One region of the Bordetella pertussis 18323 genome, then DNA from elsewhere that is predicted to be linked to it. Evidence: predicted binding sites of a transcription regulator. Region 1 holds the regulator's gene; the other holds the start of a gene.
What was found. The regulator sigma-54, encoded in region 1, starts transcription at its own class of promoters, with help from an activator protein. The targets are predictions, from matches to a motif close to TGGCANGNAANCTGCTTT.

Region 1 (15,579 bases):
TGGCGGCGCGTACGCGAGGAGCACAAAAGCATGTCCCGATCCCGTTTTTCCCGATTTTGCGCCATGGCGCTGGTCGCCGTCGCCGGCACGGCGATGGTGGGCGCGTCGTTTGACGCGGAGGCCCGCCGCATGGGCGGTGGCTCCAGCTTTGGCCGCCAATCCACCAATATCACCCAGCAGCGCCAGGCCGTGACGCCGCCGGCCGCCGGGGCGGGCTCCACCGCCGGCGCCACCAGCGCCGCGCGTCCGGCTACCGCCGCCGCAGGCACGGCCGCCGCCGGCACCGCCGCCAAGAGCGGCATGTCGCGCTGGCTCGGCCCCATCGCCGGCATCGCCGCCGGCCTGGGCCTGGCCGCGCTGCTGTCGCACCTGGGCCTGTCCGGCGCGTTTGCCGAGTTCATGGCCAGCATGCTGCTGATCGCCCTGGTGGTGTTCGCCGTCATCTTCATCGTGCGCCGGCTGCGCGGCGGCGCGCCGCGCCAGGCCATGCAGGGCGCGTACGGCGCGGCGGGCGGCAACCGTCCCGGCCAACCGTCGCAGCAGCCCATGTGGCGCGAAAGCCTGAACCCGGCGCCTGCCCAGCAGCCCGCCGCGGCGCCGGTCGCTGCCGCGGCGCCCGCCGCAGCGGCAGCCGCGCTGCCCAAGGCCGGCGACGACGGCAACTGGTTCATCCCGGGTGATTTCGACACGCCGCGTTTCCTGCAGCAGGCCAAGGACCAGTTCGTGCGCATCCAGGGCATCTGGGACAGCGGCGAGGTCGAAAGCCTGCGCGACTTCCTGACCGACGACCTGATCAGCGAACTCAAGCCGCAACTGGAAGCGCGCGGCGCCGCCGCCAACAAGACCGAAGTGGTGCTGCTCAACGCCGAGCTGCTCGGCATCGAGACGGTTTCCGATGGCCACCTCGCCAGCGTGCGCTTCTCCGGCATGCTGCGCGAAGCCCCGGGCACCGAGGCGTTCCGCTTCGAGGAAGTCTGGAATCTGTTCAAACCGGCCGACGGCGGCTGGCTGCTGGCAGGTATCCAGCAGATTCCGGTCGAACACGCCAGCTGACCGCCACGGCGGGATGGCCAGGGCCCGTTCCCGCGTGAACCGGCCCCGCGGTCCCGGCCCGACGGCCGGGCTGCACCGTGAACCGGCCCGCCAGGGCCGGTTCGCTTATGGGCCGGTCTTGCGCGGCATCAATGGCCAGCCGGCACACGGTGCTTTTGAACCCGTTACACTGCGCTTTTGTCTTTGTTGCTGCGGACACCCCGCGGGTGGTCCGCGCCTGTCGATTCCATGCTGCCTTTTGCTGCCCTGCCCACCTTGCCGAGGATCGCCGCGCGCGCGCTGAACGCGCTGCTCGAGCGCGAATCCTGGGCGCGCGACCGGCTGGCGCGCCACGCCGGCAAGACCGTGCGGTTCGCGCTGGGCGGGTTCGCGCTGTCGCTGACCATCGATAGCGAGGGGCGGGTGCAGGAGGCCGATTCGGCGGTGGTGCCGAACGTCACGCTGTCGGCGGCCGAATCCTCCAGTCTGGCTCGCCTGCTGCCCGGCGACGGCCGCGCCGATTTCGCCGATCTGACGCATATCTCGGGCGACGCGGCGCTGGCGCAGGTGGTGGCGGACCTGGCGCGCGACCTGCGCTGGGACGCCGAGGACGAGCTGGCCCGCGTGGTCGGCGACATTCCGGCGGCGCGTCTGTTGGGCGGCGCGCGTGCGCTGGCCGGCGGCGCCCGCGAGGCCGGCGGCCGGCTGGCCCGCAACGTTTCCGAATACCTGGCCGAGGAAAGCGCGGTGCTGGTGGGCCGGCCGCAATGGGAGCAATGGCGCCTGGACCTGGCCCGGTTCGGCGCCGACAGCGACGCGCTGGCGCGCTCGGCGGCGGCGCTGGAAGCGCGCCTGGCCCGCCTGGACGCAAGGCGGGGCGCATGAATGCCATGCTGACGTTCCTGCGGCTGCTGCGCATCCTGCTGGTTTCCCTGCGGTATGGACTCGACGAGCTGGTGCTGTCGAGCCTGAACCACCCGCTGGCCACGTGCCTGCTGCGGATCATGCGGCTGGGTACCCGGCCGCGCGCGCCGCGCGGCGTGCGGCTGCGCATGGCGCTGGAGTCGCTCGGGCCGATCTTCGTCAAGTTCGGACAGGTGCTGTCGACGCGTCGCGACCTGATTCCGGCCGATATCGCCAACGAGCTGGCGCTGCTGCAGGATCGCGTGCCGCCATTTCCGTCGGCGCAGGCGGCTGCCTGCATCGAGGCGGCGCTGGGCGCGCCGCCGGCGCAATTGTTCGCCCAGTTCGACGTCGATCCGGTGGCTTCGGCCTCGATCGCCCAGGTGCACTTCGCCGTGCTGCACGACGGCCGCGAGGTGGCGGTCAAGGTGCTGCGTCCGGGCATGCTCAACGTCATCGAAAAGGACCTGGCGCTGCTGCGCGTGGTGGCCGGCGTGATCGAGCGCCTGGGCGCCGACGGCCGGCGGCTGAAGCCGCGCGAGGTCGTGGCCGAGTTCGACAAATACCTGCACGACGAACTCGACCTGGTGCGCGAGGCGTCCAATTGCAGCCAGTTGCGGCGCAACTTCGGCCCGGAGTCGGGCCGCGGCGAGATGCTGATCGTTCCCGAGGTGGTATGGGAGTACACCGCCAGCACGGTGTTCACCATGCAGCGCATGTACGGTATCCCGGTCGGCCAGGTCGACCGCCTGCGCGCCGCCGGTATCGATATCCCGACGCTGGCGCGCAGCGGGGTGGAAATCTTCTTCACCCAGGTCTTCACCGACGGGTTTTTCCACGCCGACATGCACCCGGGCAATATCTACGTGTCCGATGCGCCGCAGACGCTGGGCCGCTATATCGCGCTGGACTTCGGCATCGTCGGCTCGTTGTCCGAGTTCGACAAGAATTACCTGGCGCAGAATTTCCTGGCCTTTTTCCACCGCGACTATCGCCGCGTGGCCCAGCTGCATATCGAGTCGGGCTGGGTGCCGCCCGAAACCCGCGAGGAAGAGCTCGAAGGCGCGGTGCGCGCGGTGTGCGAACCCTATTTCGACCGTCCGCTGGCCGAGATCTCGCTGGGCCAGGTGCTGCTGCGGCTGTTCCAGACCTCGCGCCGCTTCAATGTCGAGATCCAGCCGCAGCTGGTGCTGCTGCAGAAAACCCTGCTCAACGTCGAAGGCCTGGGGCGCCAGCTCGATCCCAACCTGGATCTCTGGAAAACCGCCAAGCCCTATCTCGAGCACTGGATGCGGCAGCGCATCGGCCTGACGGGGCTGCGCCAGAGCCTGGCCAAGGAGGCCGGCCAATGGTCGCAGATGCTGCCATCGTTGCCGCGCCTGGTGCACGAGCATTTCAGCCGTCCCAACCTGACGCCGCACCTGCTGGCCGAGATGAACCGCCTGCGCCGCGCCCAGGAGCAGGGCAATCGGCTGACGGCCGCCCTGACCGCGGTGCTGGCCGTGGCGGTGGCCGTGGCCCTGTGGGCCTTGAACCGGTAGCGAATCATGATTTGAGTCCTCCTGTCATGGTTTCGTCACCGAACTGTCATTACAGCTTCGCGGTAACCGGCGATAACTAGTAGAACTCGCCAGGTCCGTGTTCGACGCGGCCGACCCGAACCGATTTTCACCATCCTATGAGCCCCAAGCGGGAATTCTGAACAAGGGCCGACTATGCTTTACCCTGAACTCTTCAAAACCATGGAAGCGGTGCGCTGGAATATGGCGTCCGATATCCCATGGGACGACTTCGACGGCAGCAAGCTGTCGGACGAGCAAGCCCACACCATCAAGATGAACGCGATCACCGAGTGGGCGGCCTTGCCGGCCACCGAGATGTTCCTGCGCGACAACCGCGGCGACAGCGATTTCTTCTGCGCGTTCATGTCGGTCTGGTTTTTCGAAGAGCAGAAGCATTCGCTGGTCCTGATCGAATACCTGCGCCGCTTCCGGCCGGAACTGATGCCGACCGAAGAGGAGCTACACAAGGTCCGTTTCGAGTTCGACCCGGCCCCGGAGCTGGAGACGCTGATGCTGCATTTCTGCGGCGAGATCCGGCTAAACCACTGGTACCGCTGCGCCGCTGACTGGCACACCGAGCCGGTGATCAAGGCGATCTACCGCACGGTCGCCAAGGACGAGGCGCGCCATGCCGGCGCCTACCTGCAGTACATGCGCCGCGCGCTGCACAATCGCGGCGACCAGACCAGCCTGCAAGCCCGCCAGTCGTTCGCCAAGATCGGCGTGCTGATGGCTTCGGCCAGCCGCACCGCGCAGGCCATGCATCCGACCAACCTGCACGTCAACAAGGCCCTGTTCCCCAACGACACGGTGCAGTCGCGCCTGCCCGAGCCGGGCTGGCTGGAGCACTGGCTCGACACCCAGATCCGTTTCGACGGCACCTGGGAGGGCAAGGTCGCCACCCGCATCCTGCACATCCTGTCCAAGCTGCTCGATCGCCAGTTCGACAGCGTCAAGGACCTGAACCGCTACCGCAAGGAGCAGACCGGCCGCGTGCTGGCGCCCCAGGAAGGCTTGGTGCTGGCCGGGGCCTAGGGGCGGCGTCCCGCCAGGATGGCGCATGGCGGGGGGGCCTGTCCCGGCGGGGACAGGCACACCATGTCGGGACGGGCGCCGGTGTGCCGGTGCTTCGGTCCTGCCGCGCTTCGGACGATAATGCGCGCATGGCCCACCCACCGACCGAAGCGGCGATCGCGCCGCCCCGCCTGTTCTTCGCCTTGTGGCCGGACCCCGCCACGGCGGCCCGGCTGGCGGATTGGGCGGTGCACGCGCAGCTGGCATACGGCGGACGCGTCATGCGCACCGATACCCTGCACCTGACGCTGGCGTTCCTGGGCGCGGCCACGCCCGCGCAGGTCGCCGAGCTGGGCGCCGCCACCGCGGCAAGGCGCATCGCGCCGGCCACCCTGGCGCTGGCCCGCTATGGGCTGTTCGCCCGCCAACGCATCGTGTGGGCCGGCCCGCAGCAAGCCGACGCCGCCCTGGCGGCGCTGCACGACGACTTGTGGGCGTGGCTGCGCGCCCTGGGCTGGCCGGCGCCGCAGCAGGGCTTCCAGCCGCATGTCACGCTGCTGCGCAACGTGGACGCCCATGCCACCGCGCCCGCGCCGCCGCCGCCCGTGGCGTGGCGCTACGACCACTACGCGCTGGTGCAATCGCAGCCCTGGCACGGACGGGCCAGCTACCTGTGAAGATTCAATAGGTTGTATGCATGGTTCATCCGAACCGGATTTGAGAAACTGGAAATCGCCAACCCCCCAGTTCACTCAAGGAGCTCGGCCGGATGAACACCCATAAGCATGCCCGATTGACCTTCCTACGTCGACTCGAAATGGTCCAGCAATTGATCGCCCATCAAGTTTGTGTGCCTGAAGCGGCCCGCGCCTATGGGGTCACCGCGCCGACTGTGCGCAAATGGCTGGGCCGCTTCCTGGCTCAGGGCCAGGCGGGCTTGGCCGATGCGTCCTCGCGCCCGACGGTCTCGCCCCGAGCGATTGCGCCGGCCAAGGCGCTGGCTATCGTGGAGCTGCGCCGCAAGCGGCTGACCCAAGCGCGCATCGCCCAGGCGCTGGGCGTGTCAGCCAGCACCGTCAGCCGCGTCCTGGCCCGCGCCGGTCTGTCGCACCTGGCCGACCTGGAGCCGGCCGAGCCGGTGGTGCGCTACGAGCATCAGGCCCCCGGCGATCTGCTGCACATCGACATCAAGAAGCTGGGACGTATCCAGCGCCCTGGCCACCGGGTCACGGGCAACCGACGCGATACCGTTGAGGGGGCCGGCTGGGACTTCGTCTTCGTGGCCATCGATGACCACGCCCGCGTGGCCTTCACCGACATCCACCCCGACGAGCGCTTCCCCAGCGCCGTCCAGTTCCTCAAGGACGCAGTGGCCTACTACCAGCGCCTGGGCGTGACCATCCAGCGCTTGCTCACCGACAATGGCTCGGCCTTTCGCAGCCGCGCCTTCGCCGCGCTGTGCCATGAGCTGGGCATCAAGCACCGCTTTACCCGACCTTACCGCCCACAGACCAATGGCAAGGCCGAACGCTTCATCCAGTCGGCCTTGCGTGAGTGGGCTTACGCTCACACCTACCAGAACTCCCAACACCGAGCCGATGCCATGAAATCCTGGCTACACCACTACAACTGGCATCGACCCCACCAAGGCATCGGGCGCGCTGTACCCATCTCCAGACTCAACCTGGACGAATACAACCTATTGACAGTTCACACCTAGCCCAAGAGCGCATTTGATGAACAGCGATGCAAGCGCAATCTGAAAGCGTCAAGACAATGAGAATGAGTATGCGTATTCGACAGGCCGCATGCATGCGCCATGCCTGATGCGGCTTGCGGCGCCATGCGCGCCGCGAATTGCGCCGTGGCGCGCGCCGCGGGCCCGCCCGAATGCGGTGCCCGCGCATGGCGCACGATCGCTCGCGCGCGCCGTTGGCGCGCGGCCACAAATCAGCCCGGGGCCCGCCCGCGCCGTGTCGCAAGCCAGATCCCCAGCGCAATCGGCACGATACCCAGCAGGTCCAGGCGCGAGACCGGCTCGCCCAGCAAGGCCCAGCCGAACAGCAGGCCCAGGGGTGGCATCAGGAAATGCAGGGCGCTGGCCGACGTAGCGCTGGCGCGGCCGAGGATCAGGAACCACAGGTAGTAACCACCCATCGACACCGCCACGACCATGTAGGCCATGCTGCCGACCAGGCCCACCGTCAGGCGCACGTCCGCCACGCTTTCCAGGCTCAGCGCCACTGGCAGCAGCGCCAGCCCGCCTGCCAGCGACTGCACGCCGGTTGCCGTCCACAGGCCGGCGGCTGGCGCCATGCGCTTGTACAGCACGTTCCGGCGACCAGCGCGAGCAGCGCGCCGCCGGCCAGCAGGGTGCCGTGCAGGTCTTCGTGCATGCCGGACAGGCGCGAACGCAACACCAGCGCCACGCCCAGCAGCCCCAGGCACAGGCCCGCCAGCTTGCGCCAGCCAAGCCGCTCGCCCAGCACCGGTCCGGCCAGAATGCCGATCAACAAGGGATTGGTGCTGATCAGCACCGCCATGAAGGCCGATGACACGGTGGTCAAGCCCGTCCAGCTCAACCCCAGGTAGAGCGCATTGTTGAGCACGCCCAGCAGTGCCAGCACGGCCAGCTCGCGCGGCGCGGGCGGGCGCCATCCCGCGCCCAGGCGCGCCACCGCCAGCAGCAGCACGCCGGCAAGCAGGAAGCGCGCGCTCAGCAACACCAGTGGCGGGCCATCGTGCACGGCGATCTTGGCCGCGGCAAAGGCCGAACTCCACAAGAGGCAGAACACGGCGATGGCGCCCCAGGGCGTGGCCGCGCGGTCCGGCGCGCCGCGCCAGGCGCCTGCCGCTGCCGCGGCCGATGTGGTCTTCATGATGGCTTCCCGTTGCCGGCCGCCAGCGGCGACCTTAGCCTGCATTCTGCGAGCGGCCCGATCCATTGACAAATTCTTTATTTGGATCAAAAGTATTTGAAAAACCGATGCATTTTCCGGAGCGAACCGCCGTGGACCTGGACCTGCTGCACAGCTTTGTTTCCGTCGTCGACGCCGGCGGCTTCACCCGTGCGGGCGAACGCGTGCACCGCACCCAATCGACCGTCAGCCAGCAGATCCGCAAGCTGGAAGACGCGCTGGGATGTGCGCTGTTCATCCGCGAAGGGCGCGGCGTGCGGCTGACCGAGGACGGCGAGCGGCTGCTGGGCTATGCGCGGCGCATGCTGGCGCTTTCCAACGAAATCCGCGAGGTGGTCAGCGGCGAGCGGCGGCTGGAGGTCGTGCGGCTGGGCCTGCCCGACGACCTGGCGGTCACCCGGCTGACGCACATGGTGGCCGACTTCGCCCGCCGGCATCCGCAGGTACGGCTGTCGATGCGCTGCGATCTCAGCGCCAACCTGCACCGGGCCCAGGCCCGCGGCGAACTGGACCTGGTCCTGCTCAAGCGCGAGCCCGGCGCCGGCCCGAGCCGGGCGGCGTGGCCCGAGCGCCTGCACTGGCTGTGCGCGGCCGGCGGCCCCGCCACGCTGCCCGACCCGATTGCCCTGGTCGCGTTCCCGCAGGGCTGCCAGTACCGCAACCGCGCCATCCATGCGCTGGAGAGCGCCGGCCGGCGCTGGCGCATCGCATACGAAAGTCCCAACCTGTCAGGGCTGCAGGCGGCGGTGGAGGGCGGATTGGGCGTGGCCTTGCTGGAGCAGCGCTGTCAGACGCCCGCAATGGCGCGCTGCGACGCCTTGCTGCCGCGCCCGGCGCCCAGCGAGCTGGCGCTGTGCATGAGCGATACGGGCTCGCGGGCGGTGCACGAACTGGCCCGCCTGATCATGGACTTCTGTGGGGACGATAAATTGCGCCAGGCAGCATGAGCCGGCTGGCGCAAGGCGCCGCGTCGCTCAGGCGACGGCGACGAGGGGAATCGGAAAGCCGTTGGCCGCCGGTTGGGGCGTGCCTACGGGCTCGAGCGCCGCGGGCGGGTTGACCGGAACGGCGACCGACCGCACTTCGCACACGCTCGAGGCCCGCCCGCCGGGCAGGTACTCGGTGGCGGTTGCCGCGCAGCAGCCGCAGCACGTGGCCACGCCCAGTTCGAACTGGAGATCGCCCAGCGTAGCCGCGCCCGCGTCCACGCAGGCGCGGACTTGGCGTTCGGTAACGGCATTACATATGCAAATGTACATGAGAACAATTATCGGCAATTATTCTGTCACGCGCAAGCTGCTCCGAGCGGCAAATTTGCAACGAATCCCGCAGCTAACTACCTGAAATCAGGAACAAATTAGGAGGCGTCCTAACGACCCGCGGCGTGGGCCTTGCGCAGCGTCGCTGGCGCAATCCGCAGCGCCTCGCGGTACTTGGCCACCGTGCGGCGGGCAATGACGATGCCCTGGTCGGCCAGGCGCTGCATGATCTGGCTGTCCGACAAGGGCTTGGCGCGATCCTCGTCGGCCACCATCTGGCGGATCACCGCCTGCACCGCGGTGGCCGAGGTGGCGTCTCCGCCATCGGTGGACACGCCCGCGCCAAAGAAGCGCTTGAGCTCCAGCGTACCGAACGGTGTGAGCATGTACTTCTGCGTCGTCGCGCGCGAAATGGTCGATTCGTGCAGATCCAGTTCGCCGGCGATGTCCTTGAGGATCAGCGGCCGCATGGCCGCCGGCCCCTGGGTGAAGAACGCCTGCTGATGCGCCACGATCGCCTGCGCCACGCGCAGGATGGTGTCGAAGCGCTGCTCCACGTTGCGTATCATCCAGCGCGCCTGTTGCAGCTGCGCCTGCAGGCCGGCGTTGCCGCCCTGGCGCTGGCCGCCCAGCACTTGCGCATAGACGGCATTGACATGCAGCCGCGGCACGACGGCGCTGTTGAGCACCGCCTGCCAGCCCTGGCGGGTACGGCGCACGATCACGTCGGGAATGGCGTAATCGGCCGCCGGCACCGCCCAGGCGCGGCCCGGCCGCGGTTCCAGGCGCGGGATCAGCGCATGCGCGGCGCGCACGACCGCCTCGTCGCATTGCACGGCCTCGCGCACGCGGGCCACGTTGCCGGTGGCCAGCAAGGGCAGATGCTGCGCGCAGATGCGCCGCGCACAGGCCAGCACCTCGGCATCGGCCGCCTCGGGCAGGCGCGCCGGATCGGGCTGGCGCAACTGCAGCTGCAGGCATTCGGCCATGTCGCGCGCGCCGATGCCTGCCGGATCGAACGACTGCAGCAATGCCAGCGCCGCGCGCAGCTCGTCCAGGTCGGCCTGCACCTCGGCCGGCAGCCAGGTCAGGATCTCTTCCAGGGGCGAATCCAGGTAGCCGTTCTCGTCCAGTTCGTCGATCAGCAGACCGCACAGCGCCGCATCGCGCGGCGCGGCGCGCGTCAGCGCCAGCTGCCCCAGCAGGTGTTCGCGCAGGGTATCCGGGCGCGCCGCCTGCGGCAGGTCGCTGTCGTCGTCGGGAAGAACGCCGCCCGAACCGGGCATCTCGTCCAGGCGCAGTTCGGTATCCGGCGCCTCGTCGGCCTCGACCGAGGCCTCGCGCTCGGGGTCGGCCTGCTCCTCGCGCGCCGGATCTTCGTCGCGTTCCAGCAACGGATTCTCGGCCAGCGCCTGCGACAGTTCGGCCTCCAGCTCCAGCGACGACAGCTGCAACAGCCGGATCGACTGTTGCAGTTGAGGGGTCAACGTCAAATGTTGACCAGGACGAAGTTCTAGCGCGGGACGAGTCATAGGTACAATATTTTGCATGATGAATCCCACTTCGCCCGAACGCATCCGCCAGGACGGCCGCCTGATCGGCCAGGCCTTGTTGAAACTGGCGCTCCCCCGCCTGATATTCCGGGTCGTGGTGGTCGCCATCGCCGCCGTCATCTGGCTGCTCGTGGCCGCCTGGCTGCTGGCCTTCGGCAAGTCGCTGTCGTTCGAGGGCATGCATGCCCTGGGCCAGCAGGCCGTCGACATGCTGACCCGCGTCAACCCCTACTTCTGGTGGGGCGTGGTGGCGATCTGGTCGCTGATCGTGTTTTTCTCCATACGCGCCTGGCTGGGATCCAGCATCGCCGCCGGCCGCGCCGCCGTGGTCCCCACCGACGTGCTGTCCGACCTGGCGCCGCGGCTCTCGCCGGAGGTCCTGGACGTGCTGCGCTGGGTGTGGGGCGAGCGCGAAGAACCGCTCACCGTGGGCGATCTGCAACGCGCCCACACCGAACTGCGGCATAACCACATCGGCAAGATCGCGCTGGTGCGCGAGCAATCCGGCATCCTGGATGCGCCGGCGCACCGGCCGGGCCCCGACGAGCGCCACTGCGCGGCGCGCCATGCCGAGCCGCGGATTACCGAACCGCGCGCGGTCGAGCCCAGGCTCGCCGAGCCGCATATCGGGCCGGCGCGCTGAGCGCCTGGGCGCATCCCGGACCGGCCTGACGGCGCGCCCTGGCGCGCCGTTTACATTTGCGCTGCGCCGGGAAATGTGTTTGACTATAGGTTATGGCCGCCCAACGCACCTTCCTCGCGATTGCCTACGACCGCTCCAATGCGGCCGTGGCCGGCCTGCGCCTCGCGGTGTCCCCCACCGCCCTATCGCTACTACGCCTACCGATCGGTTGCCGGGCCTAGTGCCCCGTGGTAGCTCGGCAGCCGTACGCTCGCCACACGCGTTTTCCCCCGTTTTATTAAACTGAATCCGGCCGATTTACGGCCAAACTGCCCGCGAAACGACCAACGCAATGCAGTGGGCCAGCCCCATGCGCGGCCGTCACCATGGCCGACGTCATTACCGCTGGCTCTACGGGATTCACAAGAAACCGATCGAGGTGTACTGATGATGCTCGCCAACCCCGCCACCAAATACGTACCGTTCCAACCCTTTGCGCGCGACTTCGCCGAGCGCACCTGGCCCAGCCGCCGCATCACCCAGCCGCCCATCTGGATGAGCACCGACTTGCGCGACGGCAACCAGTCGCTGATCGAGCCCATGAGCGTCGAACGCAAGGTGCGTTTTTTCGAGCAGCTGGTGAAGATCGGCTTCAAGGAAATCGAAGTGGGCTTCCCGTCGGCGTCGCAAACCGACTTCGACTTCGTGCGCAAGCTGATCGATGAAAAGCGCATCCCGGACGACGTCACCATCATCGTCCTGACCCAGTCGCGCGAAGATCTCATCAGCCGCACCGTCGAGGCCGCCGCCGGCGCCAGGCAGGCCATGATCCACCTGTACAACGCCTGCGCTCCGGCTTTCCGCAAGATCGTGTTCAACATGAGCCGCGACGAAATCAAGAACATCGCGGTCACCGGCACGCGCATGGTCAAGCAGTACATGGCGAAGTACCCGCAAACGCAATGGCGCTACGAGTACTCGCCCGAAGTCTTCAGCACCACCGAGCCCGAATTCGCGCTCGACGTCTCCAACGCGGTGGCCGACGAATGGGACGCCACGCCCCAGCGCAAGATGGTGCTCAACCTGCCGGCCACCATCGAGGCGACTTCGCCCAACATGTACGCCGACCAGATCGAGTGGATGCACAAGAACCTCGCGCGCCGCGACAGCATCGTGTTGAGCGTGCACCCGCACAATGACCGCGGCACCGCCGTGGCGGCCGCCGAATTCGCCGTGATGGCCGGCGCCGACCGCATCGAGGGCTGCCTGTTCGGCAGCGGCGAGCGCACCGGCAACGTCGACCTGGTCACGCTGGCGCTCAACCTCTATACGCAGGGCGTGCACCCCGGCCTGGACTTCTCCGACATCGACGAAGTGCGCCGCTGCGCCGAGTACTGCAACCAGTTGCCGGTCCATCCGCGCCATCCGTACGCGGGCGACCTGGTCTTCACGGCATTCTCCGGCTCGCACCAGGACGCCATCAAGAAGGGCTTCGCGCAACAGCAGGCCGACGCTCCCTGGGAAGTGCCTTACCTGCCGATCGACCCTGCCGACCTGGGCCGCAGCTATGACGCCGTCATCCGCGTCAACAGCCAGTCGGGCAAGGGCGGGGTGTCCTACCTGCTCGAACAGGAGCACGGCCTGGTCTTGCCGCGCCGCCTGCAGATCGAATTCAGCCGCGCCATCCAGCGCGTTACCGACGAAACCGGCCGCGAGGTATCCTCGGACGACGTCTACACGATCTTCGACAGCGAATACCTGGCGCAGCAGCAGCCCTGGCAGCTGGTCCGCCACCGTATCGACGGCGATCCGTCGGCCGGCGAGGGCAAGCACTTCAGCATCGAGGCCGAACTCAGCTTCAACGGCGAGCGCCGCATCGTGAAGGGTAGCGGCGACGGCGCGATCTCGGCCTTCGTGGCGGCGCTGGACGTGCCTGTGCGCATCATGGACTACCACGAGCACGCCATCGGCACCGACACCCGCGCCGCCTGCTACGTGGAAGTGCGCGTTGGCGATTCGCCCACCGGCTTCGGCGTAGGCATCGACCGCGACATCGTCACTGCCTCCTTCAAGGCTGTGCTGGGCGCCGTCAACCGCCATCACGTCGCCGCTACGCAAGCCACCGAAACCGAAGCCGTCGCCGCGTAACCCCTCGGGTGCCTGTCCCCGCGGGGACAGGCACCCTTGCCGCAGGAGTCGCTCCCCGTGCGGGGACCGGCACCCGCTACCCCGGCAGCGTCAATCCGCCGCCAGCACGCCATTCATCCAGCGCGCGATCGCCAGCAGGCGCTGGTCGTCGCGAAACCCTCCCACGACCTGCAACCCCACCGGCAAGCCTTGCGGCCCTTGCGCGAACGGCAGGTGCACGCACGGTACGCCGAACAAGGTCCAGGCCCGGCAGAACAGCGGATCGCCGGTAGCGCTGGGCGCCAGCAGCACGTCGTAGCGCTGCAGCCATTCGGCCACTTTCGCGCGCGCCTGCCCCGCCTGCGCCAGGTGGGCCAGGTATTGCTCGGCGGTCAGCGCGGCGCCGGCCTCCAGCATCGCCGCCAGCTTGGTGCTCAGTTGCGATGGGTAGTGGATGCGTTCGAAAGCCAGCGCCTGCGCGGCCTCGTAGGCCATCACATCGCTATGCAGCTGCGCCAGCCCGCAATCCTCGTTGGGCGGCGGCGCCAGTTCCTCCACGACGGCGCCCGCCTGCGAAAGCGCGCGCGCGGCGCGCTCGAACGCTGGACGCGTTTCGGGCAGGGTATGGCGCCATTGCGGGCTGCGGAACATGGCCACGCGCGGGGTGCCGTCATAGCGCAATTCGCGCAGCCGCGCGTCGCGCATCAAGGCCGAGGCCAGCAAGGCCACGTCGTCGACGCTGCGCGCGAACATGCCGACGGTATCGAGCGTTTCGGCCAGCGATTTCAGGCCGGCGCGCGAAATGCGTCCGAAACTGGGCTTGTAGCCCACCACGCCGCAGTACGCGGCCGGCCGTATCACCGAGCCGGCAGTTTGCGTGCCCAGCGCCAGCGGCACCATGTCGTCGGCCACGGCCGCGGCCGACCCGCTGGACGAGCCGCCCGGCGTATAGGCCGTGTTGCGCGGATTGCGCGTGGGGCCGGGGTGGTAGGTGGCGAACTCGGTGGTGGCGGTCTTGCCCAGCACCAACGCGCCCGCGTCGCGGCACAGCGCGACCGCGGCGGCGTCGGCGCGCGGCTGATGCGATTGGTAGATGCCGGACCCATAGGCGGTGGGCAGATCGGCTGTGTCGAACATATCCTTCACGCCCAGCGGCAGGCCGTGCAGCACGCCGCGTATCGGACCACGGTCGAGTTCGCGCGCGGCGGCCAGCACGGCGTCCGGACGCAGCGCGGTCCAGGCCTGGACCTCCGGCTCGCGCTGCTCGATGCGAGCCAGACAGGCCCGCGCCAATTGCTCGGCCGTCAGGTCGCGCCGATTCAGCAGGCGCGCGGCCTCGGACGCGCTGATGCGATTCAGGTTCATCGCTTTCCCCATTCCCCAATGATGTCTTTATGCACGACTCGGATTGCAATATGCGCGGCGCCGCAATATTTGTTTTCGGAACGCGCGCGCCGCGCTTCGAGTGTAGAAGCAACCCGGCGCATGGCGCAAAACTTGCGGCACTGCACGATGCAATGTCGTTGGCGCTTTGGGAAATTTCGACTAAGGTGGCGCCGTGACACATCGTTGTCATGCTGCATGCCTAGAATGAAATCGTTTTCATCGTGACAATTCCTCGCGAGGCACGCTGTGAGCCGCAAGCCGCCAGGCCGACCATCTATCATCGAGATCGCCCGCCACGGTATCGCGCGCCTTCAACCAGCCCGCGCTGCTCAAGCCCGATACGCTCGCGCATATCGAAGCGGTCGCGCAACGCAGCGGCTTTCGGCCCAACCGCGTGGGCCGCAGCCTGCGCGCCGGCCGCTCGCGCACCATCGGCCTGCTGCTGCTCACGCTGACCAACCCGGTATTCGCCGATTGCTTCGAGGGCGCCGAACAGTATGCACGCCGCGCCGGCTACAGCGTCATGATGGCGACGACCAACTACCAGCCCGCGATCGAGGCCGACGCCGTGCAGGCGCTGATCGACCACCAGATCGACGGCCTGATCCTGACCGTCGGCAACCCTGCCCGCAATGCCACGCTGCAAGCCCTCGAACAGGCGCAGGTGCCGCATGTGCTGGCCTATAACGAATCGGGGTCGCACCCTTTTGTGTCGGTCGACAACCGCGCCGCCGCGCGCGACATGGTGCAACGCCTGGCCGATCTGGGACACCGCCGCATCGCGCTGGTGACCGGGCCGCTGGCCGCCTCGGACCGGGCGCGGCGCCGCCTCGAAGGCGCGCGCCGCGGCCCGCACGCTGGGGCTGGAACCTGTGGCGCACCTGGCCATGCCCACGCACACCGCCTCGAACCTGTCCACCCTGCAGCAGGCCGTGCAGGCCGCCCATGCCCCTACCGCGCTGTTCTGCTCCAACGATCTGCTGGCCACGGCCGTCATCGCGCATCTGGTCGAACTGGGCCTGCGCGTGCCGCGCGACATCTCGGTGTGCGGCTTCGACGGCGTGGCGATCGGCGCATTGATGGTGCCCACGCTGTGCACCGTCGCGCAACCGAGCCGCGACATCGGCGCGGCCGCGTGCGCCCGCCTGCTGGCCCACATGGAACAGGGCGTGCCGATCGAATCGGCGCGCCTGCCCTATCGCA
Region 2 (15,579 bases), 1.5 Mb from region 1:
CGTGCCAGTTGCGCGGCGCGGCATCCGGCGCCTCGGCCGGGGCCGGCGCCGTCCCGGCCGCGGCAGCCGCGGCAGCCGGTTCGGCCTGCCGGGCCGCCGCCTGCTGGTGTTCGACCGCCCGGATTTCGGGCGGCAGGTCGTTGCGATCGATCGTCTGCCCCGGAGCCATGACCGTCAGCCAATGGCAGAAGTTCTCCAGCTGGCGCACATTGCCGGGAAAATCGAAACGCGCCAGCACGGCCAGCGCGTCGGGCGTCAAGCGCTTGACCGGCACGCCCAGCGCCCGGGCGCTGGTGGCCAGGAAGTGCTGGGCCAGCGCCGGAATATCCTCGACCCGTTCGCGCAGCGGCGGCAGGCGCAGGCGGATCACATTGAGACGATGGAACAGGTCCTCCCGGAACAGGCCCTGCTCGACGCGCTGTTCGAGCGGCTGGTGGGTGGCCGCGACGATGCGCACATCCACGCGCACCGGTTGCGCCCCGCCCACGCGGTAGAAACTGCCCTCGGCCAGCACGCGCAGCAGGCGGGTCTGCAACTCGATCGGCATATCGCCGATCTCGTCGAGGAACAGCGTGCCGCCATGCGCCTCCTCGAAGCGTCCGCGCCGCAGCGTATTGGCTCCGGTGAAGGCGCCACGCTCGTGCCCAAACAACTCGGCCTCCAGCAGGTCGCGCGGAATCGCCGCGGCGTTCAGCGCAACGAACGGCCCGCCGGCGCGCGCGCCGTGCCCATGCAGGGCCCGCGCCACCAGCTCCTTGCCGGTGCCGGACTCGCCGGTGATCAGCACCGTCACCTTGGACTGGGCCAGCCGGCCTATGGCGCGAAACACTTCCTGCATCGCGGTGGACGAGGACTGCGTCATCACCCAGCGCTCGCCGTTCTGCGCCGGCTCGCCCGCCGCGCCCGCGTCGGCCGCCGGCTCGCCCTCCTGCATGGCGCGCTGGATCAGCGCCACCGCCTCGTTGACGTCGAATGGCTTGGCCAGGTAATCGAACGCGCCGCCCTGGAACGCCGACACCGTGCTGTCCAGGTCGGCGAAGGCGGTCATGACGATCACCGGCAGCCCGGGATTGCGCTCCTTGATCTGGCGCAGCAGTTCAAGCCCATCGCCGCCCGGCATGCGGATGTCCGACACCAGCACCGACGGCACGTCGGCCGCCAGCGCCTGCAGGACATCGGCGGCCCGGGAGAAGCTGCGGGTGGCGATGCCGGCCCGCGCCAGGGCCTTCTCGAGCACCCAGCGGATAGCCTGGTCGTCGTCGACAATCCAAACGGGTTTCATCAAAGTGGGGGCTCCATCGGTAATACCAACCGGAATTCGGTGTGCCGCGCACGGGACTCGAATTCGATGATGCCTCCGTGCTGCTGCACGAAATCCTGGGCCAGGCTCAGGCCCAGCCCGGTGCCGCCGGCGCGCGCGGTCACCAGCGGATGGAAAATGCGCTCGCGGATGTGCTCGGGCACGCCCGGCCCGTTGTCCAGCACCGACACGACCAGCGCCAGCCGGTGCTGCCGGTACGCCAGCATGACCTGGCGCGCCACCCGCGTGCGCAGCACGACGCGCGGCGCGGGCACGTCGGCGCCCGGCTTCTGCTGCACCAGCTCCTGCGCCGCGTTGCGCGCCACATTCAGCACCGCCTGCATCAGCCTGGCCGCGTCGCCGCGCAGCTCGGGCACCGACGCGTCATAGTCGCGCACCAGTTCGACCGCGTCGCGGAACTCGGCCTGGATCAGCGCGCAGACGCGCTCGCAGATTTCATGGATGTTCACCGGCCGCGCGGCCAGCGGCACGCGCTGCGGACCGCTCAGCCTGTCGACCAGCGCCTGCAGCCGGTCGGCCTCGGTGATGATGACCTGGGTATATTCGGCCAGGGCCGCGCTGGGCAGCTCGGCTTCCAGCAGCTGGGCCGCGCCGCGCAGGCCGCCCAGGGGGTTCTTGACCTCGTGCGCGAGATTGCGCAGCAATTCGCGATGCGATTCGATTTCGTCGACCAGCCGCTGGTTGCGATCGGCCAGCACGCGCTGCTCGATCTCGCGCGTCTCGATCAATACCGGCCAGGCCTGGCCGGACAGCGACACCGTCGTGACGGTGACCTCCACCGACTCGACCACCCGCCGCAGCGAGGCCAGCTGGCGCACGTCGGCAAACTTGCCGGCGGCCGCGCTGTCGATGGCCGATTGCAGGTCTTCGGGATTGTCGAACAGCGTCGCGGCCGACAGGCCTCGCAACTGCTTGCGGGAACGGCCGAACAGGTCCTCGGCGGCGGCATTGGCGTATTCGATATGCCCGCGCTCGTTCAGCAGGAAGACCGATGTGGCCAGCAGATCAAAAGCATCGACATTCGTCATAGGAGGCAACCGGGACGGCGCGGCGGGCGGGCCGCGAGGCCCGCCGCCGCACAGCCTCCCGGATTACAGGCTGTAGTACATGTCGAATTCGACCGGATGCGTGGTCATGCGCAGACGCGTGACTTCGCCCATCTTCAGTTCGATGTAGGCGTCGAGCATGTCGTTGCTGAACACGCCGCCACGGGTCAGGAACTCGCGATCCTTGTCCAGCGCGGCCAGGGCCTCTTCCAGCGACGCGCAGACGGTCGGGATCTTGGCGTCTTCTTCCGGCGGCAGGTCGTACAGGTTCTTGTCGGCCGGGTCGCCCGGGTGGATCTTGTTCTGCACGCCGTCCAGGCCGGCCATCATCAGGGCCGAGAACGCCAGGTACGGGTTGGCCAGCGGATCCGGGAAGCGCGTCTCGATGCGGCGCGCCTTGGGGTTGCCGACGTACGGGATGCGGATCGAGGCCGAGCGGTTGCGGGCCGAATAGGCCAGCTTCACCGGCGCCTCGAAGTGCGGCACCAGGCGCTTGTACGAGTTGGTGCCCGGATTGGTGATGGCATTGAGCGCGCGGGCGTGCTTGATGATGCCGCCGATGTAGTACAGCGCGAACTCCGACAGGCCGGCGTAGCCGTTGCCCGCGAACAGGTTCTGGCCGTCCTTCCAGATCGATTGGTGCACGTGCATGCCCGAGCCGTTGTCGCCGACGATGGGCTTGGGCATGAACGTCGCGGTCTTGCCGTATACGTGCGCCACGTTGTGGATCACGTACTTCATGACCTGGTTCCAGTCCGCGCGTTGCACCAGCGTGCTGAACTTGGTGCCGATTTCCAGCTGGCCGGGCGCGGCCACTTCATGGTGGTGCACTTCGACCGGCACGCCCATCTGCTCGAGCAGCAGGCACATTTCGGAACGCATGTCCTGGAACGAATCGACCGGCGGCACGGGGAAGTAGCCGCCCTTGGGGCCCGGACGATGGCCCATGTTGCCGCCTTCGAATTCCAGGCCGCTGGACCACGGCGCCTCTTCCGACTTGATCTTGACGAAGGTGCCCGACATGTCGGTGTTCCAGGTCACGCCGTCGAACACGAAGAACTCGGGTTCCGGACCGAAGTAGGCGGTATCGCCCAGGCCGGAGGACTTCAGGTAGGCTTCGGCGCGCTTGGCCAGCGAACGCGGGTCGCGGTCATAGCCCTTCAGGTCCGACGGCTCGACCACGTCGCAGCTCAGGATCAAGGTCGGCTCTTCGCGGAACGGGTCCAGGTTGGCCGTGTCCAGGTCGGGAATCAACAGCATGTCGGAGGCTTCGATGCCCTTCCAGCCCGGGATCGACGACCCGTCGAACGCCTGCCCGCTCTCCAGCTTGTCCTCGTCGACAGCCGAGGTGGGAACGGAAACGTGGTGCTCGCGCCCGAGCGTATCGGTGAAGCGGAAATCCACGAACTTGACTTCGTTGTCGGCGATCTGCTTGAGAACGTCTTTGGGGCTTGCCATGTCATCTCCATAAGATAAAAGCGTCGAGGGCCTTGGTTGCCCGACTGGCAATAAACAGGCAAGCAAAATGCGTGCCAGGTCCCGCACTCCTGGAAGGAGGCGGCCGCGGAATGCGAAAACAGGAATTCAGCACCATTATGGTGCAAAACACGGGGCGCTGGTTGCCCTATTTTGGTGCGCAGCGATTACAGGAACATTTCCTGCAGATCGTTCAGGAAGCGCCAGCCCAGTGCGGTGGCGCGCAGGCGGGTCGGATCGGCGTCGAGCAGGCCGCGCCGGGTCGCTGCTTCCAATTGGTGCGCGATGGCCGCCAGCGACAGGCCAGTGCGCTCGCCAAACGAGGGCGCGGCCACGCCTTCTTTCAGGCGCAGCGCATTGAGCATGAACTCGAACGGCAGTTCGCCCGCCCCGACGACCCGGCTTTCGGCCACATGGCTGCCATCGCGCGCCATGGCGCGCTGCATCCAGGAATCCGGATTGCGCAGGCGCGCCTGGCGTTCGATGCGGTCGTGAAACGACAGCTTGCCATGGGCGCCGGGCCCCAGGCCCAGGTAGTCGCCGAACTCCCAGTAATTGAGATTGTGCCGGCAACGCGCGCCCCGGCGGGCATAGGCCGAGACCTCATAACGCGCCAGCCCGGCCTGGGCCAGGGTCTCCTCGACCATGTCCTGCATGGCGGCGCTGGCATCGTCGTCCGGCAATTCCGGCGGGTATTTGGCGAAAACCGTATTGGGTTCCAGCGTCAGGTGATACAGCGACAGGTGTTCCGTGCCGAAGGCCAGCGCCTGGCGCAGGTCCGCGCGGCACTGCTCGAGCTCCTGGCCCGGCAAGGCGAACATCAGGTCCAGGTTGACGCGCTCGACCGTCTGCTGCGCCATGGCGATGGCCGCGCGCGCCTGGGCCGCGTCATGGATGCGGCCCAGCCTGGACAGCTGGGCATCGTCAAAGCTCTGGATGCCCAGCGACAGCCGCGTCACGCCGCTGGCCGCGTAATCGCGGAAGCGTCCGGCCTCGGCAGTGCCCGGGTTGGCCTCCATGGTAATTTCGGCGTCCGGCAGCAGGTTCAGGCAGGCGCGCAGCATGGCCAGCAGCTCGTCCAGCCCCGCCGCCGACAGCAGGCTGGGCGTGCCGCCGCCGATGAAGACGGAAATGACCTGGCGCCCCCATACCTCGGGCACGGCCTGCTCCAGGTCGGCGAGCAGCGCGTCCAGGTAGGCGCGTTCGGGAATCTCGCCCGGCGCGGCATGCGAATTGAAGTCGCAATAGGGACACTTGCGCACGCACCAGGGCACGTGCACATAGACCGACAGCGGCGGCAGGCTGGTCAGCGTGGCGCCGGCCGGCGCGAGGACGCGCGCGCCGGCGGCCGGCCCGCCCAGGTTGCGGATGGGAATCGTGATGGCCATGCGCGTAGTCGCCTCGACCGGCTAGGTGTGAACTGTCAATAGGTTGTATTCGTCCAGGTTGAGTCTGGAGATGGGTACAGCGCGCCCGATGCCTTGGTGGGGTCGATGCCAGTTGTAGTGGTGTAGCCAGGATTTCATGGCATCGGCTCGGTGTTGGGAGTTCTGGTAGGTGTGAGCGTAAGCCCACTCACGCAAGGCCGACTGGATGAAGCGTTCGGCCTTGCCATTGGTCTGTGGGCGGTAAGGTCGGGTAAAGCGGTGCTTGATGCCCAGCTCATGGCACAGCGCGGCGAAGGCGCGGCTGCGAAAGGCCGAGCCATTGTCGGTGAGCAAGCGCTGGATGGTCACGCCCAGGCGCTGGTAGTAGGCCACTGCGTCCTTGAGGAACTGGACGGCGCTGGGGAAGCGCTCGTCGGGGTGGATGTCGGTGAAGGCCACGCGGGCGTGGTCATCGATGGCCACGAAGACGAAGTCCCAGCCGGCCCCCTCAACGGTATCGCGTCGGTTGCCCGTGACCCGGTGGCCAGGGCGCTGGATACGTCCCAGCTTCTTGATGTCGATGTGCAGCAGATCGCCGGGGGCCTGATGCTCGTAGCGCACCACCGGCTCGGCCGGCTCCAGGTCGGCCAGGTGCGACAGACCGGCGCGGGCCAGGACGCGGCTGACGGTGCTGGCTGACACGCCCAGCGCCTGGGCGATGCGCGCTTGGGTCAGCCGCTTGCGGCGCAGCTCCACGATAGCCAGCGCCTTGGCCGGCGCAATCGCTCGGGGCGAGACCGTCGGGCGCGAGGACGCATCGGCCAAGCCCGCCTGGCCCTGAGCCAGGAAGCGGCCCAGCCATTTGCGCACAGTCGGCGCGGTGACCCCATAGGCGCGGGCCGCTTCAGGCACACAAACTTGATGGGCGATCAATTGCTGGACCATTTCGAGTCGACGTAGGAAGGTCAATCGGGCATGCTTATGGGTGTTCATCCGGCCGGGCTCCTTGAGTGAACTGGGGAGTTGGCGATTTCCAGTTTCTCAAATCCGGTTCGGATGAACCATGCATACAACCTATTGAATCTTCACAGCTAGGGCCGGTCCACCGGCCCGGTTGCGCGCAGCTTGTCCAGCAGCTGCGCCAGGGCCTGCGCCCGGTGGCTGATGCGGTTCTTGTGCTCCGGCGCCAGTTGGGCGGCGGTGCAACCCTGCTGCGGCAGATAGAAATGCGGGTCGTAGCCGAAGCCATGCTCGCCGGCCGGCGCATCGACGATCTCACCGTGCCAGAGCCCTTCGCCAATGAGCGGACAGGGATCGTTCTCGGTGCGCACCAGCGCCAGCAGCGCCACATACCAGGCGCGCCGGTCGCCGGCCGCGGCCAGCTCGCGCACCAGCAAGGCGTTGTTGGCCGCGTCGCTGCGGGCGCCGCCGGGCTGCTGGGCGTAGCGGGCCGAATGCACGCCCGGCGCCCCGCCCAGCGCCACCACGCACAGGCCCGAATCGTCGGCCAGGGCCGGCAGGCCGGTATGCCGGCTGGCGTGGCGGGCCTTGGCCAGCGCGTTCTCGACAAAGGTGGCGTGAGGCTCCTCGGCCTCCGAGACGCCCAATTCGCTTTGCGGCACCAGTTCTATCCCAAGCGGGGCGAACAGGGCCGAGAATTCGCGCAATTTGCCGGCATTGTTGGATGCAAGCACCACGCGACGCAAGTTTGGATTGAGTATTTCTGCGGACATGGGCAACATTGTAGAACGGGATGCGGCCGCCTCGGCGCGACTGGCGAACCTACGCAACATCGCGGCAATAATGACTCGTCATGATATTGACCCCGGCCTGCCTGGCCCTTTGCGCATACGCCCAGCATGATCTCGTCTTCCGCAGCAGACCTCCATGCCGACGCCGGCCTGGCCGCCATTCTCCAGGGCGGCCTGCTCAATCCCTGCTACCAGCCGGTGGCCGACCTGGCGCAGGATCGTATTTTCGGCCATGAAAGCCTGATCCGAGGGCCGCACCAAAGCGTGCTGCACATGCCCGACGCCCTGTTCGCCGCGGCGCGCCGCGACGGCCTGCACGCCGAACTCGAACTGGCCAGCCTGCAGGCCGGCGCGCGCCGCTTCATCGAGCTGGATTCGCCCGGCAACCTGTTCCTGAATCTCTCCGGCGCCGTCCTGGTGGCGTGCTGGCGCCACTACGGCAGCGGGCTGCCGGTCATGCTGCTGGCCGACAGCGGCCTGGCGGCCGACCGCGTGGTCATCGAGATCACCGAATACGATCCGGTGGGCGGCGACCTGCCGGCCCTGAACCAGGCCCTGGCCTGCCTGCGCGCCAGCGGCATGCGGGTGGCGCTGGATGACTACGGCGTCGGCAACGCCAGCCTGCAGCTATGGGCCGAACTGGCCCCCGACCTGGTCAAGATCGACCGCTACTTCTTCAATGGCATCAGCCGCGACGAGCGCCGCCTGCAACTGGTGCGCTCCATGGTGTCGACGGCGCGCCAGCTCAACTCCACCCTGGTGGCGGAGGGCATCGAGAATGCCGACGACCTGCGCACGGTCTACGAGCTGGGCACACGCTACGCGCAAGGCTGGTTCCTGGGCCGTCCCGAGAACGAGCCGCGCACCGACCTGCCCACGGCGGCGCGCGCCTCGCTGCAGCCAGCCTGTGCGACGCAACCCACGCGCATCCCGGGCCACACGGCGCTGGCGCTGCGGGTCGAGGCGCCGCCGGTCATGCTGGCGCGCCACACCAACGACGACGTGCAGCGGCTGTTCCAGGAGCATCGCCACCTGCATGCCGTGGCGGTGCTGGACACCGACAGCCGGCCGGTAGGCATCATCAACCGGCGCGACTTCTCCGAGCACTACGCCCAGCGCTATACCCGCGACCTGTTCGGGCGCAATCCATGCTCGACGTTCATGAACCCCGACCCTGTGCTGGTGGACGTGCATACGTCGATCGACCAGCTCAGCCACGTGCTGCTGTCCGACGACCAGCGCTATCTGGCCGATGGCTTCGTCATCACGCGCGGCGGCCGCTACGACAGCCTGGGCACCGGCGAAGCGCTGGTGCGCTCGGTCACCGAAATGCGCCTCGAAGCCGCGCGCTACGCCAACCCGCTGACCTCGCTGCCGGGCAACATCCCCATCAGCCAGCACATCGCCCACCTGCTTGACCATGCGCTCGACTTCGTCGTCTGCTACGCCGACCTGGACAATTTCAAGCCGTTCAACGATGTCTACGGCTACTGGCGCGGCGACGACATGATCCGCCTGTGCGCCGACAGCATCAAGCGCCACTGCGACGCGCGCCGCGACTTCGTCGGCCACGTCGGCGGCGATGACTTCGTCGTCATGCTGCGCAGCACCGACTGGCGCCTGCGGATCGAGCGTATCATCGCCGAGTTCAACCTGCGCGCCCTCGACCTGTACGACGACCAGGGCCGCCACGACGGCGGCATCCGCGCCGAAGACCGCTACGGCGTGCTGCGCTTTTTCCCCTGCGTCACCCTGGGCATCGGCGCGCTGGAGGTCAGCCCGGTCGAACTAGGCAGCCACGTTCGCCCGGAGAACCTCGCCTCGGCCGCCGCCCGCGTCAAGCAGCAGGTCAAGCACGGCAACCTGGCGCTGCTGGTCCAGCGCTACCAACTGCCCGCCCGCGCCGCCTGAACGCGGCGCCGCGCCGGCCAACCGGAACACCGCCACCGCCTGGCGCAAGGCCTGCGCCTGCGCTTCCAGCGAGGCCGCCGCCGCCGCGGTCTGCTCGGCCATGGCGGCATTCTCCTGCGTGGCGCGCTCGGCGTCCGCCACGGCCAGGTTGACCGAGGCAATGCCCGCGGCCTGCGTGGCGCTGGCCTCCGAAATACCGGCCACCAGTTGCGTCACACGGTCGATCGATTGCACGATCTCGCCCATGGTGGCGCCCGCCAGGTTGACCTGCTGCACCCCGCTGGCCACGCGCGCCGACGAATCGTCGATCAAGCCCTTGATCTCGCGCGCCGCCTGGGCGCTGCGCTGGGCCAGCGACCGGACTTCCCCGGCCACGACGGCGAAACCCCTGCCCTGCGGCCCGGCCCGCGCCGCCTCCACCGCCGCGTTCAAGGCCAGCACATTGGTCTGGAACGCCAGGCTGTCGACCAGCCCCACGATCTCGGCGATACGCTGCGCGCCGCTTGCGATGTCGCGCATGCTGGCGACCACCTGCGCGACCGCCGTTCCGCCCTGGCGCGCCAGCTCGGTGGCGCCGGCCGCCTGCCGGCTGGCCTGGTCGGCGTGCTCGGCGGTGGCGCGTACCGTGCCGGCCAGCTCCGCCATGCTGGCGGCGGCCTCCTGCAGCGCGCCCGCCTGGCGCGCCGTGCGGCCGGACATCTCCACGCCGCCGGCGGCGATCTCGCCCGAACCGGTGTGGATCTCCTCCACGCCATGGCGTACCGATTCGACCGCGCGGGTCAGCCCGCCCTGCATGCGTCGCATCGCCGAATACAGCACGCCGATCTCGTTGTCGCCGCGCGCCGCGATCGCGGCGGTCAGGTCGCCATCGGCGATGCGGTCGAAATGGCGGCCGGCCTCGGTCAAGGGCCGCAGCATCGCGCGGCGAAAGCCCAGCCGGATCACGACGGCCAGGACGGCCACCAGCGCCAGCAAGGCCGCCGCGCCCAGCACCATGCGTTCGAGCACGCGCGCGGCATCGGCCACGGCGGCGCGCCCCTGCTCCCTCGCATAGCCCTGGAAGGCATCGACCGCCTCGATGTAGCGCTCGGCCGCCTGCGGCAGCGCGCGTTCGGCCAGCCGGTTGGCCTCGATGCCGTTCCAGCCCTTGAGCGCGGCATGCAGCGGCGCCAGCGCCTGGACCGCCAGCGCGTCGTAGCCGGCCAGCACCTCGTCATACAAGGACGCGCCCTGCGCGGCCATCTCGGGGTTGGCGCGCAGGCGCTCCTGGCTGGCGCGGACCTGCTCCAGCAGCGTGGCCGCCTGCGCCAGGGCCGCGTCGCGCTGCTCCTCCAGCCCGCCTTCCATATACGTCTTGGCGTCGGCCAGCACGGCGCGGGCCTGGAACAGCCAGCTGGTCGTATCGCCCAGGTCGCTGGCGCGTTCGATATTGCCGCGGCCCAGGGCTTCGATGGCAGCCTGGTTGTCGCGCAGCACCGCCACGCCCGCGCCGGCCGCCGCGGCGAACAACAGCACGAAAAATGCCAGCGTGGCCGACAGCGCGGCCGCAAGTTTGAGTTTCTTTCGCATCGGGATCCGCAAGTGAGGCTGAGCCGCGCATGGCGGCGTCGCCGCCATTATGGGCAGGCAGTCTTGCAGATTGTTGACACGCTCAGCCGGCCGCGTCCCCGTCGGCCACCAAGGTTTCCACCAGCTCGCGCGCGAAAACCGGCAGGCTGTCCAGGTTCTTCACGCAGATCTGCAGCTCGCGCACGGCCCACTCGTCGGTCAGCCCGACCAGCGCGATATCGAGGTTGCGCGCGTAGCGCAGCGCGGCCGACTCCGGGATCACGCCGATGCCCACGCCGCTTTCGATCATGCGGCAGACCGCTTCGAAATTGCCCACCTCGACGCGGAACTTGAAGGTGCGCCCCAGGCTGGCGGCCGCCTGCACCAGGAACGGATGGATGGCGCTCCACTCGGACAAGCCGACATAATCGTCGGCCAGCGTATCGGCGAACGCCACCGACTCCTCGGCCGCCAGCCGGTGGCCGGCCGGCGTCACGACCACCAGCCTGTCCTTGCGGTACGGGATGAACTGCAGTTTCTGGTCCGGAGCGCAGCCGGCGACCACGCCGATATCGGCCGAGCCATCGGCCACCGCCCGCACCACCAGGTAGCTCAGCCGTTCGCGCAGCTCGACGTTGACGTCCGGGTGCGCCGCCAGGTAGCGCGCCAGCACGGCGGGCATGAACTCGGTCATCGCCGTCGTGTTGGCCAGCACGCGCACATGTCCTTTGACGCCGCGCGCGAACTCCTGCATGTCGCCGCGCATCTGCTCGACCTGCTGCATGACCGTGCGGGCATGGCGCAGCATGGCCTCGCCCGAGGGCGTCAGGGTCACGCCCTGGCTGGTGCGGTACAGCAACTGGGTGCCGAAATGCTCTTCGAGGTTCTTGACCCGCGTGCTGGCCGCCGGCAGCGACAGGTGCGACTTCTCGGCGCCGCGCGTCAGGCTGTGCCAATCGCCGATATGCACCAGCAGCTGCAGGTCGGTCAAATCGAAATGCGCGGCCATGCGCCCCCCTCCTTCGGTAATCCATAACCCGGTGTTCGGCAATCGTAAATTGGCAGGGCGCCGGGCTTGGGGCACAGTGCTCGATTACGTTTCCGCAAACCCCATCATAAAAGAAGACGCAGCCCCTGGTCCTGCCCTACGTCGCCGGGCACGTGCTGGGCATGCGTCGCTCCTTCCGACCATGACCATGATCCCTTCCCCATCCGATCACCCCAGCGCCCGGCTGGCCGAATTCACCGCTGGCCTGCGCTACGAGGACATCCCGCCTGCCGTGCTCCGGCGCGCCGAAGACCTGTTCCTCGACAGCCTGGCTTCGATCCTGGCCGGCGCCGGCGCGCCACCAGTGCAGGCCATCGCGCGCTATGCCGCCGCCATGGGCCCGGCCGACGGTCCCTCCCAGAACCTGGTCACGCGCACCGGCACCACGCCGCTGTTCGCCGCCATGGTCAACGCCGCCGCCTGCCACGTGGTCGAACAGGACGACGTGCACAACGGCGCGGTGTTCCACCCCGCGGCGGTGGTATTCCCGCCGGCGCTGGCGGTCGCGCAAGCGCTTGGCCGCAGCGGCCGCGACCTGCTGACCGCGGCGGTGGCCGGCTATGAGGCCGGCATCCGCATCGGCGAATTCCTCGGCCGTTCGCACTACAGGATCTTCCATACCACCGCCACGGTCGGCCCCCTGGCCGCCGCCGTCACGGTCGGCCATCTGCTGCGGCTCGACGCCGCGCAGATGCTGCATGCCCTGGGCTCGGCGGGCACGCAATCGGCCGGCCTGTGGGAGTTCCTGCGCGATGCCGCGGACTCCAAGCAACTGCACACCGCGCACGCCGCCGCCGCGGGCATCACGGCGGCCTACCTGGCGCAGGACGGCTTCACCGGCGCGCAGCGCATCCTCGAGGGCGCGCAGGGCCTGGCCGCCGGCATGTCCAGCGACGCCGACCCCAGCCGGCTGCTCGACGGCCTGGGCCAGCGCTGGACCCTGGCCGAGACCTCGTTCAAATACCACGCCTCGTGCCGCCACACCCACCCGGCGGCCGACGCCTTGCAGCACGTGATGCGCGAACATGGCCTGCGCGCCGCCGACCTGGCGGCGGTCGAAACCCTGGTGCACCAGAGCGCCATCGACGTGCTGGGGCCGGTCACCGCCCCCGCCACCGTCCATCAATCGAAGTTCTCGATGGGCACCGTGCTGGCGCTGATCGCGCTGCGCGGCCACGCCGGCCTCACCGAATTCGACGCCGCCCCGGGCGACGCCGAGGTGGCGGCGCTGCGCGACAAGGTGCGCATGACGCTGGACGACGAGGTGGACCGCGCCTACCCCAGGCGCTGGATCGGCAAGGTCAACGTCACCACCACCGACGGCCGCCGCCTCCACGGCCGCGTCGACGAGCCCAAGGGCGACCTCGGCAACACCCTCTCGCGCCCCGAAATCGAAGACAAGGTCGCGCGGCTGGCGCGCTACGGCGGACACGCCACCGAAAGCGAAGTCCGCGCCCTGATCGACCGGGTATGGCGCATCGCCGAGCAGGAGCGCGTGGGCAAGCTGTTGAGCGAGTAAGGCAGTGGCCAGGACGGACGACGGGGTGCCTGTCCCGGCGGTCGAGTGCGCATGGCATGCCACGGTGTGCCTGTCCCAGCGGGGACAGGCACACCAGGTCAGCGGGGAGGACAGGCACCCCGGATTCAGCGCGTGCCAGTCCCCGTGCGGGGACAGGCACGCGGGTTTACTGCAGTGCCTCGCGCTGCGCCCGCACGAGCTGGGCGATGCCGCCTTCGGCCAGCCCCAGCATCGTGTCGAGTTCGCCGCGCGTGAAGGTGGCGCCCTCGCCGGTGCCCTGCACTTCGACGAATGCGCCGCTGCCGGTCATCACCACATTGACGTCGGCCGCGCAGGCCGAATCTTCCTGGTAATCCAGGTCCAGCACCGCGCGTCCATCCACCAGGCCGACCGACACGGCGGCGACCGCGTCGCGGATCGGGTTGTGCGCCAGGTCGCCGCGCTGCATCAGCAGCGCCACGGCGTCGGCGGCGGCCACCCAGGCGCCCGTGATGCTGGCGCAACGCGTACCGCCGTCGGCCTGCAGCACGTCGCAATCCAGGTGCAGGGTGCGTTCGCCCAGCAGGCGCAGGTCGAACACCGCGCGCAGGCTGCGGCCGATCAGGCGCTGGATTTCCTGGGTGCGGCCGCTTTGCTTGCCGCGCGCGGCCTCGCGGTCGCCGCGCGTATGCGTGGCGCGCGGCAGCATGCCGTACTCGGCGGTCACCCAGCCTTCGCCGCGTCCCTTCAGAAACGGCGGCACCTTCTCGAGCACGCTGGCCGTGCACAGCACATGCGTATTGCCCGCGCGCACCAGCACCGAGCCTTCGGCATAACGCGTGAAGCCGCGCTCCAGGCTGAACGGCCGCAAGGCGTCGACGGCGCGGCCGGACGGACGGGAAAGAGTATCGGCGGCGGAAGTGCTCACGGTTATCGGCTCCTGGAAATCTGACAATAGCGGGATTGTACGTGCCGGCGGCGCGCGCGCATCGGTTATCCTGCAAGCATCCTGCCGCCGGCCTGCGCGCGGCGGGCCTTTCATCGAATCACCTGGAATCCTCCCCATGATCCGCAGCATGACTGCCTTCGGCAACGCCCGCGCCGACCTCGAGCAGGGCTCGCTCGCGCTCGAGCTGCGCAGCGTCAACAGCCGTTATCTCGACCTGTATTTCCGCCTGCCCGACGAGCTGCGCCACGTCGAGACGCCGCTGCGCGAATTGCTGACCGCCAAGCTGGCGCGCGGCAAGGTCGAAGTGCGCGTGTCGTATACCCGCGCCGCCTCCACCGAACTCTCCACGCTGGACCCGCAATGGCTGCGCTCGCTGGCCGCGCAACTGGACAACGCGCGCGCCGTCCTGCCCGAAGTCGCCGCGCCGCGCCTGGTCGAACTGTTCAACTGGCCCGGCCAGCGCGGCAACGACGCGCTCGATCCGCAGGCCTGGGGCGCGGCCTGCATGCAGGCCGCCCAGCAAGCGCTGGCGCAGATGCAGGAAGGCCGCGCCCGCGAAGGCGAGCGCCTGGCCGCGATGATGCGCGAATGCGCCGACGGCGTGGGCCGCATTGTCGACGGCGTCGAAACCCACCTGCCCCAGCTGCTGGCCGATCACCGCGAGAAGCTGGCGCTCAAGCTGCGCGAAGCGGTCGAATCGGCCTTCCCCGGCGGCTTCGCCCACATCACCGGACCGGAGCTGTCCGAGCGCCTGACTCAGGAAGCCACCCTTTTCGCGTTGCGCATCGACGTCGCCGAAGAACTCTCGCGCCTGCGCTCGCACCTCGAAGAATTGCGCCACCTGCTGGGCGACGGCCCCGCCAAATCCGACGCCAAGCGCGGCGGTAGCGCCGGCAAGCGCCTGGACTTCCTGTTCCAGGAAATGAACCGCGAGGCCAACACCCTGGGTTCCAAGGCCGGCAGCCTGGAAGTCACGCGCGCGGCGATGGATCTCAAGCTGCTGATCGAGCAGATGCGCGAACAGGCGCAGAACCTGGAGTGAGGCGACGGGAGGGCCCTGGCCTTCCCCCTGCCGCGTTGCCGCATCCGCCGTCACAGACTCCGAAGCGCCGCCTGATTGCCGCAAGAGACATTGCCCAATCGACCCAGAAATGGGTGACAAATTCGTCTCGGGCTCCTCAATCAGCCGGGTAGGTCTCAATACCAATGCAACCGACAGCATCGCCCCCGGCATAGACCGGTGCCCCTGAAATCCTTTTCAGTCGTTGTTGTTTCAACTAATCCATTGGATTAGAATGGAACATCTACGAAATCATGCACGGCATTGCCGAACTGCCCACCTACATTCGCTTGGCCGGCAAGCTCTTGGGCCCGCAAGAGCGCCAAGACCTGATCGGCTATCTGGCCGTACATCCTGAAGCCGGAGACATCATGGAAGGCACGGGCGGCGTGCGCGTCATCTACTACTAGCACGATGACCTCATGCCACTGTATCTGCTGGCGCTCTTTGCCAAGGGCGACAAAGCCAATCTGACCAAAGCCGAGCGTAATGAGCTGGCCGGCCTGGTCGATGTGTTGGTGAACATCTGGAAAGGACGAGCGAAATCTTGAGCACTGCATTCAACAACATTAGGCAGGGCCTGTCGGAAGCGATCGCTCACGCC

Region 2: a site for sigma-54 is predicted at 3,885-3,902, ahead of glnA (type I glutamate--ammonia ligase). Genes of this name have one in related genera too.

What each region holds. Positions count from the first base shown of each region.
Region 1 is NC_018518.1:539,604-555,182, reverse strand. It holds gene BN118_RS02655 (Tim44 domain-containing protein) at 31-1,053, shown strand; gene BN118_RS02650 (ubiquinone biosynthesis accessory factor UbiJ) at 1,282-1,917, shown strand; gene ubiB (ubiquinone biosynthesis regulatory protein kinase UbiB) at 1,914-3,476, shown strand; gene BN118_RS02640 (ferritin family protein) at 3,651-4,532, shown strand; gene thpR (RNA 2',3'-cyclic phosphodiesterase) at 4,622-5,188, shown strand; gene BN118_RS02630 (IS481-like element IS481 family transposase) at 5,281-6,231, shown strand; partial or broken gene BN118_RS02625 (DMT family transporter) at 6,462-7,390, opposite strand; gene BN118_RS02620 (LysR substrate-binding domain-containing protein) at 7,498-8,376, shown strand; gene BN118_RS02615 ((2Fe-2S)-binding protein) at 8,404-8,706, opposite strand; gene rpoN (RNA polymerase factor sigma-54) at 8,799-10,220, opposite strand; gene BN118_RS02605 (hypothetical protein) at 10,237-10,884, shown strand; gene leuA (2-isopropylmalate synthase) at 11,311-13,011, shown strand; gene BN118_RS02595 (amidase) at 13,102-14,355, opposite strand; partial or broken gene BN118_RS21160 (substrate-binding domain-containing protein) at 14,623-15,579, shown strand, end outside.
Region 2 is NC_018518.1:1,992,594-2,008,172, forward strand. It holds gene ntrC (nitrogen regulation protein NR(I)) at 1-1,282, opposite strand, end outside; gene glnL (nitrogen regulation protein NR(II)) at 1,282-2,349, opposite strand; gene glnA (type I glutamate--ammonia ligase) at 2,413-3,825, opposite strand; gene hemW (radical SAM family heme chaperone HemW) at 4,011-5,231, opposite strand; gene BN118_RS09415 (IS481-like element IS481 family transposase) at 5,253-6,203, opposite strand; gene rdgB (RdgB/HAM1 family non-canonical purine NTP pyrophosphatase) at 6,302-6,952, opposite strand; gene BN118_RS09425 (EAL domain-containing protein) at 7,070-8,872, shown strand; partial or broken gene BN118_RS19490 (methyl-accepting chemotaxis protein) at 9,008-10,489, opposite strand; gene BN118_RS09445 (LysR family transcriptional regulator) at 10,524-11,429, opposite strand; gene BN118_RS09450 (MmgE/PrpD family protein) at 11,611-12,987, shown strand; gene rph (ribonuclease PH) at 13,154-13,894, opposite strand; gene BN118_RS09460 (YicC/YloC family endoribonuclease) at 14,031-14,957, shown strand; gene BN118_RS20480 (hypothetical protein) at 15,230-15,385, shown strand; gene BN118_RS21060 (hypothetical protein) at 15,398-15,526, shown strand; gene BN118_RS09475 (helix-turn-helix domain-containing protein) at 15,523-15,579, shown strand, end outside.